3 regions of the Azospirillum mesophilum genome follow, and region 3 is predicted to be linked to each of the others. Evidence: riboswitches for the same ligand, from Rfam matches in the RefSeq annotation. Region 3 holds a riboswitch; each other region holds the start of a gene.
The links. Region 3 has a riboswitch for thiamine pyrophosphate ahead of ACSVC7_RS06800 (LuxE/PaaK family acyltransferase). Riboswitches for the same ligand answer to the same signal wherever they lie in the genome.
Positions count from the first base shown of each region.

Region 1 (3,910 bases), on a different contig from region 3:
TTTTCGTGCCCGCGATCCGGCTTCAGCGGAACGTGACATACTGGTCCAGCGCGACGCGGCGCAGCGTCTGCACGATGTAGGGCTGCGCGTTGTGGACGACCACCTCCCGCTTGGCCTCGCGGCAGCGGTTGGCCAGGATGAACAGCATGCCGATGGCCGTGGAATCGACGAAGGTCAGGTAGCGCAGATCCAGATGCGTCTCCGGATGCGCCGCGACATCCCAGTCGGCCAGCATCTCGTGGAACTTCTGGCTGTCGTCGTAGGTGAGGCGCCCCGACATCAGGATCCCGTCCTGGCCGTTGACGTCGGTGTAGGCGTACTCCATCGATCGGTCCGCTGGTGAAGAAAGCATGGCGCCGTGCGGCCGATGGCCGCTGCGGCTATTATGGGTGCACGAACTTAAAGCGGATTTCAATCCGCTTAGGACCGCGACGGCGGTCCCGGACGCCCGTGCGTCCGAAGCCCGGCCTATCGCGGTAACTTCGTTACCGCTGGCGGCAGGCGGATGCCACAGGCATCCGCTGAGAGCCGGCAAGTGAGGCCATTTGAATCGAAAGCGAACGGAAGTTCGCTTTCGTGGCGGCGCAAGCGTTGCGCAAGCTCCGGCGCGGGGTGCCGGGCCATGCTGGACAAAGCATTCGGGCACCTATATTCGGTGGGCGCCCCGGCGGTTCGGCCGCGGGGGCTCCCCCCAACCCGCAGACGCCGGTGCGCCATGGCCGACCGATCCCTGGACCATGCCGTCACGCCGCGTCGCCATCGTTAAGGGAGGGTGTCCGCCATGCACGCCGACCCCCAGGAACCGAACCGCATCCCCGACGATGAGCCGAAGACGGCGGAACGCCCCCACCAGCTGCGGGAGGAGGGCGAGGAGGAACGCCGCTACGGCGTCGAGCCGGAGTTCGTGGAGACAATCGTCGCCCGCCTTCATGGGGACGGGCGTGAGGGGCTGCGCGCCGAGATCGAGACGCTGCACCCCGCCGATGTCGCGGACCTGATCGAACAGCTCGGCCACGACGAGCGCGAGGCGCTGATCGAGGTGCTGCGCCCCGACTTCGACGGCGAGGTGCTGAGCTACCTGAACGCCGACCTGCGCGAAGAGATCGTCGAGCTGTTCGAGCCGAAGGAACTGGCCGCCGCCGTCGCCGACCTGGACACCGACGACGCGGTCGACGTCATCGAGGATCTGGACGAGGAAACCCGGCGGGAGGTTCTGGAGAATCTGCCGGCGGAGGACCGCGCGCTCGTCCAGGAAAACCTGACCTACGACGAATACACCGCCGGCCGCCTGATGCAGCGCGACTTGGTGGCGGTGCCGCAGTTCTGGACGGTGGGCAAGACCATCGACTATGTCCGCGCCGCGTCGGAGGATCTGCCGGAGGACTTTTACGACATCTTCGTCGTCGATCCGATGCACCGGGTCGTCGGCTCGGTGCCGCTGTCCCGCCTGCTGCGGCAGAAGCGGTCCGTCCGCATCGCTGACATCGTGACGGAGGAGGTGGACACCATCCCCGCCACCATGGACCAGGAGGAGGTGGCGAACCTCTTCCGCCAGTACGCGCTGGTCTCCGCCCCCGTGGTGGACGCGGGCGGGCGGCTGATCGGCGTCATCACCGTGGACGACGTGGTCCACATCATCGACGAGGAGGCGGAGGACGACATCCGCAAGCTGGGCGGCGTCGGCGACACCGGCGTGTTCAGCGGTATCGGCGACATCGCCCGATCGCGGGTCTGGTGGCTGGCCGTCAATCTGTTCACCGCCTTCGTCGCGGCCGGCGTGATCTCCCTGTTCGAGGGTACGATCTCCCAGATCGTGGCGCTGGCCGTGCTGATGCCCATTGTCGCCTCCATGGGCGGCAACGCCGGAACGCAGACCCTGACCGTGGTGGTCCGGGCGCTGGCGACGCGCGAGCTGTCCTCCTCCAACGCGCTCCGCGTGGTGGGGAAGGAGGTGCTGGTCGGCCTCATCAACGGCATCGTCTTCGCCATGCTGGTCGGGCTGATCGCCTGGGTCTGGTACACGCCCATGATCGGGCTGGTGATCGCCTGCGCGATGATCATTAACCTGTTCGTTGCCGGCCTGTTTGGCGTGCTGATCCCGCTGGGGCTGGACAAGCTGGGGGTCGATCCGGCGGTGGCGAGCGTGGTGTTCCTGACCACCGTCACCGACGTGGTCGGCTTCTTCGCCTTTCTGGGGCTTGCGGCTGCGATGCTGCTGTAGGTTGCTTTTTGGGGTTGCCAAGAAGCGGGGCTTTGCGGATTATCCGGACATTGGCTGGGGTGCCGTGCGGGATGCGCTCGCGCGGCTGAGATCACACCCATCGAACCTGTCTGGATAATGCCAGCGAAGGGAGCCGCCGCATGGTCACTGCGCCCTCGTTCCGTCCTTCGTCTACCAATCCGTCCGTTGCCATCCTCGGCGCCGGGGTCATCGGCCTGTCCATCGCGTGGCGGCTCGCCGCCGCCGGCTGCCGGGTCGAGGTCTTCGACCGGGGCGCCGTCGGGCGCGGGGCCAGCCACGCCGCCGGCGGCATGCTCGCCGCCTGCGTGGAGACCGAACCGGGCGAGGAAAGCCTGCTGCCCCTGACCCGCGCTTCCCAGGCGCTGTGGCCCGCCTTCGCGGCGGAGCTGGAGGCCGCCTCGGGCCTTCCCGTCGACCTGCGCACCGAAGGCACCATGGTCATCGCCCTCAACGCCGATGACGCCGCCAAGGTGCGCGTCCTGCACCAGTTCCAGCATGGCCTCGGCCTGCCGGTGGAGTGGCTGACCGGGGCGGAGGTCCGCCGCCGCGAGCCCTATCTGCAGCCCGGCGTGGCCGGCGCCCTGTTCTGCGCGGGCGACCATCAGGTGGACAACCGCAAGCTCGCCAGCGCCCTGCACGCCGCCGTGCTGTGCGCGGGCGGCGTGGTGCACGAACACACCGAGGTCACCCGCATCGAGGTGCGGAATGGCCGCGTCGCCGGCCTTCGCGTCGGCGACCGGCTGGTCGAGGCCGACCGGGTCGTCCTGGCCGCCGGGGCCTGGGCCGGCGGCATCGAGGGGCTTCCCCCGGCCGCCCGACCGCCGGTCCGCCCGGTCAAGGGCCAGATGATCTGCGTCCGCATGGACGAACGCTTGCCGCTGCTGCGCCATGTGGTGTGGACGCCCGGCACCTATCTGATCCCGCGCCTGGATGGCCGCCTGCTGATCGGCGCGACGACGGAGGAACGCGGCTTCGACGACCGCCTGACGGCGGGCGGCCAGTTCGCCCTGCTGGAGGGCGCGTGGCGCGCCCTGCCGGGCATCGCCGAACTGCCCATCGAGGAAAGCTGGGCCGGCTTCCGTCCGGGCAGCCGCGACGACGCCCCGATCCTCGGCCTCTCGGCGGTCGAGGGGCTGATCCTGGCGACCGGCCACCACCGCAACGGCATTCTGCTGACCCCGGTGACCGCCGATTCGATCGCCCGCCTGATCCTGACCGGCGAAGCCGACCCGGTGATCCAGCCCTTCGCCATCGACCGCTTCCAGCCGAAGGGAGCCGCCGCATGAGCGCCTTCATCCGTGTAAACGGCCGGGACGAAGCGCTGGCCGCCGACACCGTCGCGGCTCTTATGGCGGGGCGTGGCATTGCTCCGGGCACGTCCGGCGTCGCCGTGGCCTTGAACGGCGCCGTCGTCCCCTCCCGCCGCTGGCCGGAAACCCCGCTCGCCCCCGGAGACACCGTCGAGATCATCCGCCCCGTCCAGGGCGGGTGAGCCCCATAGTCCTTCTCCCCAAGGGGGAGAGGGGACAGAGGACCCCCATGCAAGACGACACCCTGACCATTGCCGGCCGCAGCTTCCGCTCGCGGCTGTTCCTGGGCACCGCCGGCTATCCGAACCAGCAGGTCATGCTGGACGCGTTGGCCGCCAGCGGCACCGAACTCGCCACC
Region 1 is NZ_JBPXMQ020000002.1:349,867-353,776, forward strand. It holds gene ACSVC7_RS03810 (STAS domain-containing protein) at 23-325, opposite strand; gene mgtE (magnesium transporter) at 782-2,221, shown strand; TPP riboswitch at 2,267-2,370, shown strand; gene thiO (glycine oxidase ThiO) at 2,362-3,528, shown strand; gene thiS (sulfur carrier protein ThiS) at 3,525-3,734, shown strand; gene ACSVC7_RS03830 (thiazole synthase) at 3,782-3,910, shown strand, end outside.
Region 1: it holds a riboswitch for thiamine pyrophosphate, as region 3 does, so the genes downstream of both, thiO (glycine oxidase ThiO) here and ACSVC7_RS06800 (LuxE/PaaK family acyltransferase) in region 3, are expected to answer to the same signal.

Region 2 (3,910 bases), on a different contig from region 3:
GCTTATTCGCGCTGGGAGGTCAACGCGATGTCGCCGGACATTCCGGGAATCAACGCGGGAACAGCGCTTTTTCCATGGCAAGGGCGACAACGCGTCGCACGGCGTCACGCACCGGTCCTGGCCTCGGCGCATCGGCCAGGGTGGTGAACCAGTGTTCCGGCGGGTTGCGCCCGGCCGCGCGGGACCATGTGAGCGCGCGCAGCACCCGCTCCGCCTCGGCCGTCGGCGGCACGGCCGGGTCGATTCCGTTCAGCGTCGCCCACACGCCGGCCCAGCAGCGCCCGACGGACCACGGGTTGTACCCGCCGCCACCGACCACCAGCATGCGCGGGGCCAAGTCCATCAGCGCGCGCACGGCGCTCCACAGCGCTCCGTTGGACAGCTCCAGGCGGCTCAGCGGATCCTCGGACAGGGCGTCGGCCCCGGTCTGGACCACGACCACCTGCGGCCGGAACGCCCGGCCCAGCGGCAGGATGGCGTTCGCCATCAGGTAGGCCATTTCGGTGTCGTTGAAGCCCTGCGGCATCGGCAGGTTGCGCGCCATGCCGCCCGCCCGGTCCTCCGCCTTGCCGGTGAAGGGCCAGCGCCCGTCTTCGTGAACCGACAGGGTCAGTACGCGGTCGTCGTGGGCGAAGGCCTCCTCCACCCCGTCACCGTGATGGGCGTCCAGGTCCACGTAGTAGACACGCTCGAACCCGGCGTCGAGCAGAGCCAGGATGCCCAGCACCGGCGCGTTGATGTAGCAGAAGCCGCTGGCCCGGCCCGGACGGGCGTGGTGCGTGCCGCTGGCCGGGCTGTAGACGATTCCCGATTCCCGCCCGGCCAGCAGCTGTGCGCCGAGGATCGCCGCCCCCGCGCTGATCGCCGGGCGCCGATACATCTCCGGGAACACCGGATTTTCCAGCTTGCCGAGGTTGTAGCGCTCCCCCGTCTCCGCATCGACGCGCTGCGCCTGCTCGGCCCGTTGCAGGGCCGAGATGTAGTCGGGCGTGTGGAAGCGCGCCAGCTCGTCCGGCGTGGCCTGCGGACTGTCGAGATAGACGTCGTCCGGCAGCCAGCCCATGGCGCGGCTGAGGTCCATGGCGGTGGAGACGCGCGGGATGGCGAGCGGATGCTTCGGGCCGTAGCTGGAGCCCCGGTAGATCTCGCTGCCGATGAACAGGGGACGTGGTGAAGAGTTGTTGGACATGCGCAGGAGAGGTGGCGCGGCTAAGCAGATTTGTCCAGATCGGGCCACAGGCCCGGCCTGGACAAATCTGCGGACTCTATGGTTTTGCAGGATTTCCGAGCCCGCCCATGTGGGCGGAGTTCGGAAATCCTGCTTAGGCCATTCCGTCAACGCCCCCTTGCCGCGGTCCCGATCCGAACTCTCTTGTTTTGGAAACGCGCGGAGGGGGCGGCATGTTCGGGTACCGGCGTTGGGCGGGCATGATCGTGCTGATTCTGGCGGCGACCGCGGCCCGCGCCGAGGTGCCGGTCGATCTGGAACTGGTGCTGGCGGTGGACGTCTCCGGCAGCGTCGATCCGGAAGAAGCGCGGCTGCAACGGGACGGCTATGTCCAGGCCCTGACCAACCCCAAGGTCCAGGCGGCGATCCACGGCGGGCCGCTCGGCCGGATCGCGGTGATCTATGTGGAGTGGGCCGGCGACACGTTCCAAAGGATCGTCGTGCCTTGGACCCTTGTTGGCGATCCGGCGAGCGTCGATGCCCTCGCGTCCTCCGTCGCCGAATCGCCCATCGCGTCGGCGCAGTGGACCTCGATCAGCGGGGCCATCGACTATTGCGCCCGCCTCTTCGACGACAACGGATTCGAGGGCGCCCGGCGGGTCATCGACGTGTCCGGCGACGGGGTGAACAACCGGGGACGCCCGGTGGAATGGGCGCGGGACCAGGCGGTGTCCGCCGGGATCACCATCAACGGGTTGCCGATCCTGAACGACCGGCCGAACCCCTGGGGTGGGGCGGCGCCCATCGACCTTGACGGTTATTACCGCGACCATGTGATCGGCGGCCCCGGCGCCTTCCTGGTGCCCGCGATCAACTTCGAATCCTTCGCCGACGCCATCCTCAGCAAGCTGCTTCTGGAGATATCCGGGAGAACGCCGGATGTTGACGTGGCGGGGCGCTGACGCTTGCTCGCATCTCACCGACTTGTCATAGTCGCCAAACATCACTGGGGGGAGCCGATCGTCGGCTGAGAGGTCCCGAAACGGGGACGACCCCTGGAACCTGATCCGGATCATGCCGGCGAAGGGATCAGTGAGCCCATGAACGCACCCGTCCGTCCCGAAACGCTGCACCCGCCCCTGTCCGTGACCGTCACCGGCGCGCGGCTGACCTATGGCGGGACGGCGCTGTTCTCGGACCTCGCCCTCACCGTCGAGGCCGGCGTCACCACATGCCTGCTGGGGCCGAGCGGCGTCGGCAAGACCACGCTGCTGCGCATGGTCGCCGGCCTCGCCGACCCGGAGCCGCCGACTGCGATCACCGCCGGCGACGGGCAGCCCCTGCGCGGCCGCATCGCCTACATGGCGCAGCAGGACCTGCTCCTTCCCTGGCTGCCGGTGCTCGACAACGTTCTGCTGGGTGCCCGCCTGCGGCACGAGCGCCGCGCGCCGGGGGTGGTCGAGCGCGCCCGCGCGCTGCTCGATCAGGTGGGGCTCGGCGGGCGGGAACAGGACCGGCCCGCCACGCTGTCCGGCGGGCAACGGCAGCGCGTCGCCATCGCCCGCACCCTGATGGAAGACCGCCCGCTGGTCGTGATGGACGAGCCCTTCTCCGCGCTCGACGCCCTGACACGCCTGCGCTTGCAGGACCTGGCAGCGAAGGCCCTGGCCGGGCGAACGGTGCTGATGGTGACGCACGATCCGCTGGAAGCGCTCCGCCTCGGCCACCGCATCCACGTCATGACCGGCCGGCCGGCGACCATCGGCCCGGCGCTGGAGCCTCCCGGCCTGCCGCCCCGCCCCGTCGATGACCCGGCCTTGCTGGCGATGCAGGCGGAACTGCTGCGGAGGCTGGCGGGATGAGGCTCCTGCGCGCCCTCGTTACCGTCGCGGTGCTGCTCGGCCTTTGGCAAGCCCTTGTCATCACCACCGGCGTGCCCCGCTACATCCTCCCCGGACCGCTCGCCGTGGCGGACGCGCTGCAACGGCAGGCTCCCCTGCTGGTCCAGCATGGCGCGACGACGCTGGCCGAGATCCTGCTGGGGCTCGTGCTCGGCGTGCTGCTCGGCGCCGTCAGCGCCTTCATCCTGGCGAGCGTCCAGACCGCGCGGCGCTGGCTGATGCCGCTGCTGGTCGTCAGCCAGGCGATCCCGGTCTTCGCGCTGGCGCCGCTGCTCGTGCTGTGGCTCGGCTACGGCATGGCGTCGAAGGTCGCCATGGCGGTGCTGGTCATCTTCTTTCCCGTCACCACGACCCTGTTCGACGGTCTGCGCCGGACGGAGCCGGGCTGGCTGGACTTGGCCCAGACCATGGGCGCCTCGCGCTGGTCGGTGCTGTGGCACGTCCGGTTGCCGGCGGCCCTGCCCGCCTTCGGATCCGGCCTGCGGGTCGCGGCGGCCGTGGCGCCGATCGGCGCGGTGATCGGGGAGTGGGTCGGCTCCTCCTCCGGCCTTGGATACCTGATGCTGCACGCCAACGCCCGCATGCAGATCGACCTGCTGTTCGCGGCGCTGGCGGTGCTGGGCGTCATCGCCGTGGCGTTGTACGCCGCCGTGGACGCGCTGATCCGCCGGGCTCTGCCCTGGCAACCCGACACGCACCCTGCTGAGGAATAGGACCGACACCATGAAACGGACTTTCGCGGCGGCGGCGCTCGCCGCCGGCCTTCTGACAGCCCTTCCGGCCACGGCGCAGGACAAGCTGAGCGTCCTGCTCGACTGGTTCGTGAACCCTGACCACGCGC
Region 2 is NZ_JBPXMQ020000013.1:97,374-101,283, forward strand. It holds gene ACSVC7_RS14610 (acetoin utilization protein AcuC) at 50-1,189, opposite strand; gene ACSVC7_RS14615 (DUF1194 domain-containing protein) at 1,402-2,130, shown strand; TPP riboswitch at 2,168-2,275, shown strand; gene ACSVC7_RS14620 (ABC transporter ATP-binding protein) at 2,269-3,030, shown strand; gene ACSVC7_RS14625 (ABC transporter permease) at 3,027-3,782, shown strand; gene ACSVC7_RS14630 (ABC transporter substrate-binding protein) at 3,793-3,910, shown strand, end outside.
Region 2: it holds a riboswitch for thiamine pyrophosphate, as region 3 does, so the genes downstream of both, ACSVC7_RS14620 (ABC transporter ATP-binding protein) here and ACSVC7_RS06800 (LuxE/PaaK family acyltransferase) in region 3, are expected to answer to the same signal.

Region 3 (3,910 bases):
GTTGCGCCACGCCGCGACGCTGCCCGCCTCCTCCATGGAGAGGGCGCGGCGGGGGAACTTCGCCTCGTGGGCGGTCAGCTCGTGGGCGAGGTAGCCCGCGAAGTCGCGCGGCGACACCCGCCCGCCGCGCTCCACGAAGAACAGCTGCGGCGAATAGCATCCCTGCTGGTCGTAGCGCACCACATCGTAGGCCGCGCGGTTCGCCACCGACCACGCCTTGCCCGCGTCCAGCGCCGAGCGCGCGACCATGCCGAAGCTGATCTTGTGCCCAAAGGGCAGGAAGCGCGTGGTGATCGGCACCCGGCCGCGGATCGCCTCCAGCACGTCGTTGCCGCCGTAGGCGACGGCCGTGTCCGCCTGGGCCAGCCACGCCCGCTCCTGCACCTCGTCGCCGCCCTTCCACCAGACGATGGCCATGCAGTCGGCGAGTTGCGGGTCGATCTCCGCCAGGATCCGCGCGAACCAGCCCGCGAACAGCGGCTCGGCGCTCGGCAGCTTGCCGATCGTGCCGGCCTTGACCAGCAGGCCGGAGATCAGGCTGCACAGCGGCAGGCCCGGCACGTTGCCGGCCCAGACGTGCAGCAGCAGGTCCGGCCCGTGGGCCTTGGCGAAGCCGCCCTTGGGCATGGGCTGGAAATCGTCGAGGATCTGCGGGTTGGCGAAGTCCTCCGCCAGGAACTTGCGCAGTTCCGGCAGGCGGAAGGTCTTCAGATAGCCGGTGAGGCCCAGCCGGACCATCTCCGCATCATAGCCGGTGACCAGCGGCAGCAGCCGTTCCGCCTTCCGCCGCCAGGGATCGTCGCGGTCGAGCAGGCGGGCGACGGCGCGGTCGATGGTCGCGGCGATTTCGGCGACGGTCCGGGTCTTGAGATGGCGGCGGGCGGCCTCCCGCACCCGGTCGGCGACCTCGGCGACCTGCGCGTCGGTCAGGACGGGGACGGCCACCTCGACCGCGTCGTCCCCGCGCCGGAAGGTCAGCGTCCGCCAGTCCACCCGGTCGGTGGGCAAGCCCGGCAGATATCCGGCGACCTCCCTCATCATCGGCTTACACCCGCGCGGCTTTCAGGAACTCCTCGACCGCCATCGAGCATCCCTTGGCGTCGGCCCCGTCGGCCCGGCCGAGCAGGCGGAAGCCGCCGTCCACCTCGATCCCCGCATCCTCCGTCAGGATGGCCGAGGCGCAGTTGAAATGCGCCAGATCGTGGTGGACGAGGACACCGACGGTCCCGCGCGGCACCTCCGCCCCCGTCAGCGGGTTCACCACGCGGCTGCGGATCCAGTGCGGCCCCGACTTCACGGATGGGCACACCTCGTTGCCCCAATCGTAGAACTGGGTGCTCAGCTCCGTCATGCCGTACATGTTGATGCAGGCGCGGCGCGGCACCCCGAAGGTGGTGGAGAGCTGGTCGTAGAAGGCGTCCGCCTCCATCTCCCGCGACTGGCCCTTGAAGCCGCCGGTGTCCAGGATGCGGCTGCCTTCCGGAAGGCGGAAGGTCCGGCCCTCGGCGCGCAGGGCGTCCATCAGATGCACGAAGCTGTAGCTGGCGCCAAGCAGGGCGTAGGGCTCGCCGGTGGCCTCGGCCCGCGTCAGGTCGGCGGTCACGGCGGCGACGTCCAGCCCGTCGTCGCCGATCAGGTAACGGCTGCCCTCCGTCCCGAATTCGCGCAGCGCCAGCGCCAGATAATGCGCCAGGGAGGAGTTCGGCATCGCCTCCTCGGTCGGAAACAGGATGCCCATGCGCATCCGCTCCCGCCCCTGCATGAAGCGGTGGCGAAAGTTCACGATCATCGACCGGTCGTAGACGGCCAGCGTCGGATGGTGGCTCTTCCCCCGCACGCCGCGCGTCGTGCCGCTGGTCATGAAGACCCGCTCGCACTCCTCGGGCGGACGGCAAGTCAGGGCGAGATCCTTGAAGGCGCTGATCGGCACGGCCGGGATCTCGCGCCAGCTCCGAACCGTGCGGACGGTCTTGCCGCGCTGCGTGGCGAAGCGCCGGTAGGGCAGGTTGTGTTCGAACTGGTGGGCGAAGACAGCCAGCGCGAGGCGGTTGAAATCATCCTCGCTCGCGCCGTCGGCGGCGATGAAAGCCAGAAGATCGTCGACGATTTTGGCTTCACTGTTGAGGGCTTCGGTCACGTCCAGGCACACCCTGTCAAAGCGCGCGGAATATCAAAGCGCACGGAATCCGGCGGTCGGATCACAGGTGTCAGGACGGAAAAAGGGGCGCAGCACAGCCCGATGTCCCACATCCCTACGCCGGCATGACCCGGATCAGGTTCGTTGGGTCACCGCGTTACCCGGACGGATCCGGACCGGCGGAGTCTCAGCCTCCTAACGAGGCACCCCAGGGAACGGGGGTCAGCGTAGGGGACCGGCTCACGCCCTGTCAAGAATACGCGGAGATGCACGGGCCGGCGTGGAGGGGCGGGAGAGGGCTGAACGCCTCCTCCGGGTCACCGCCGCAAGGCGATGACCTCGCAGGACTGCCGAAGGGCGGGAGTGGACCGGGCGCGCCGGATCCGGGCCGTGGGGAAGGCGACGACGACCGCGCTGGCGACGGCGCCGCCGGCGGGTTCGACCGCGCCGTCCGGGGCGTCGGCGGCGCGCCCCACAGACCAATTAGAGATGCTGCTCGCTCCGCAGTGGTACGCGGCCGTCCAAGAGAGCAGACACCACATCGTCGAGTACGTGCTAAAAGTCCAAGCAAACATGGCCGACCTTGGAACCCGTTTTCCGAGGAGCGAAAGCCGTGCGCCGTCTGGGCGCGCGACGCCGAAGCACCTCTGCATAACGGCCGGGCCGTCCCGCCGTTCCGGGGTCCGCGCCGTCCTGCACGGATGCGGTATTTCGAACGGAAAAACCCAAACGCGGCAGGAAGCGAAGGGAGAACGTCGATGAAGGCCACCCAGACGGCGCCGGACCTGGACAGCCTTTTGAAAAGCTGGATGTCCTTCCCGCTGTTCCCCTTCCAGCAGACTCCCCTTCAGCAGGCCCCCTTCCAGCAGGCCATGCTGGACCAGTCCCGGCTCTGGCTGACATCGCAGATGCAGGCGCTCGCCGCGATGGAGCGCTTCAACGAGGGCTGGATGCGGCGCCGTCGCGCGGACCTGGAGGGCGCGCTGGCGGTGGTCGAGCGGATGTCCGCCGCCGGCGATCCAGGCGCCCAGGGCGCGGCGCTCAACGAATGGCTCTCCGGATGCAGCCAGCGCGTCGCAGAGGACCTGCAGAGCATGTCCGACTGCCTGTCGGCGGTGGCCCGGAATGTGAACACCACCGCGACGGACACGGCGGAACGGGCGCGCCCAGGATCGCGCGGCCCGGAGGTTCCCCGGCGCGCGATGGGCTGACCCGCCGCCCGGCCAGCCAGGGTTACCCCAGCCAGGATCAACGCAGACGCCGCAGGGCATCGTTCATGCGCTCGGCCAGCCCATCCACCTGCGGTTCCAGGAACATGGTCAGGTGCGTGCCGGGCGTGGCGACCACCGGCAGCGGGCCGGGGACGTAGGGCGACCAGCCCAGGTCCGGCCCGGCAGCCCGGTCGTCGCGCGACAGCTCCGCGTCCTCGTCCGCCGCCCGGAATAGCACCACGCCGGCCGGCCGGTCGAGCGGGTCCGGGCGGTAGCGGGACGCCGCGACGACGTTGGCCTTGTAGATGTCGATGAAGCGGGCGAAATGCGCCTTGTCCAGCGCCGCGGGCAGCAGGCGGGCGGCGATGATGCGGTCGATCAGGTGCGCGGTCTGCGCGTCCGGATCCAGCGCGTCGAAGCCGTCACCCAGGTCGATGCGCGTGCGGAACAGCTTGCCGATGCGCAGGCCGATGTGGCGCAGCCAGTCGCCGTGCGTCCAGCCCTCATGCTTCTGGCTGTCAGGGCTTCGGCCCTCCACCGCCGGGGCGGCGTTGTCGATCAG
Region 3 is NZ_JBPXMQ020000004.1:184,639-188,548, forward strand. It holds gene ACSVC7_RS06795 (acyl-CoA reductase) at 1-1,041, opposite strand, end outside; gene ACSVC7_RS06800 (LuxE/PaaK family acyltransferase) at 1,046-2,137, opposite strand; TPP riboswitch at 2,232-2,358, opposite strand; gene ACSVC7_RS06805 (hypothetical protein) at 2,455-2,613, opposite strand; gene ACSVC7_RS06810 (hypothetical protein) at 2,896-3,348, shown strand; gene ACSVC7_RS06815 (non-ribosomal peptide synthetase) at 3,386-3,910, opposite strand, start outside.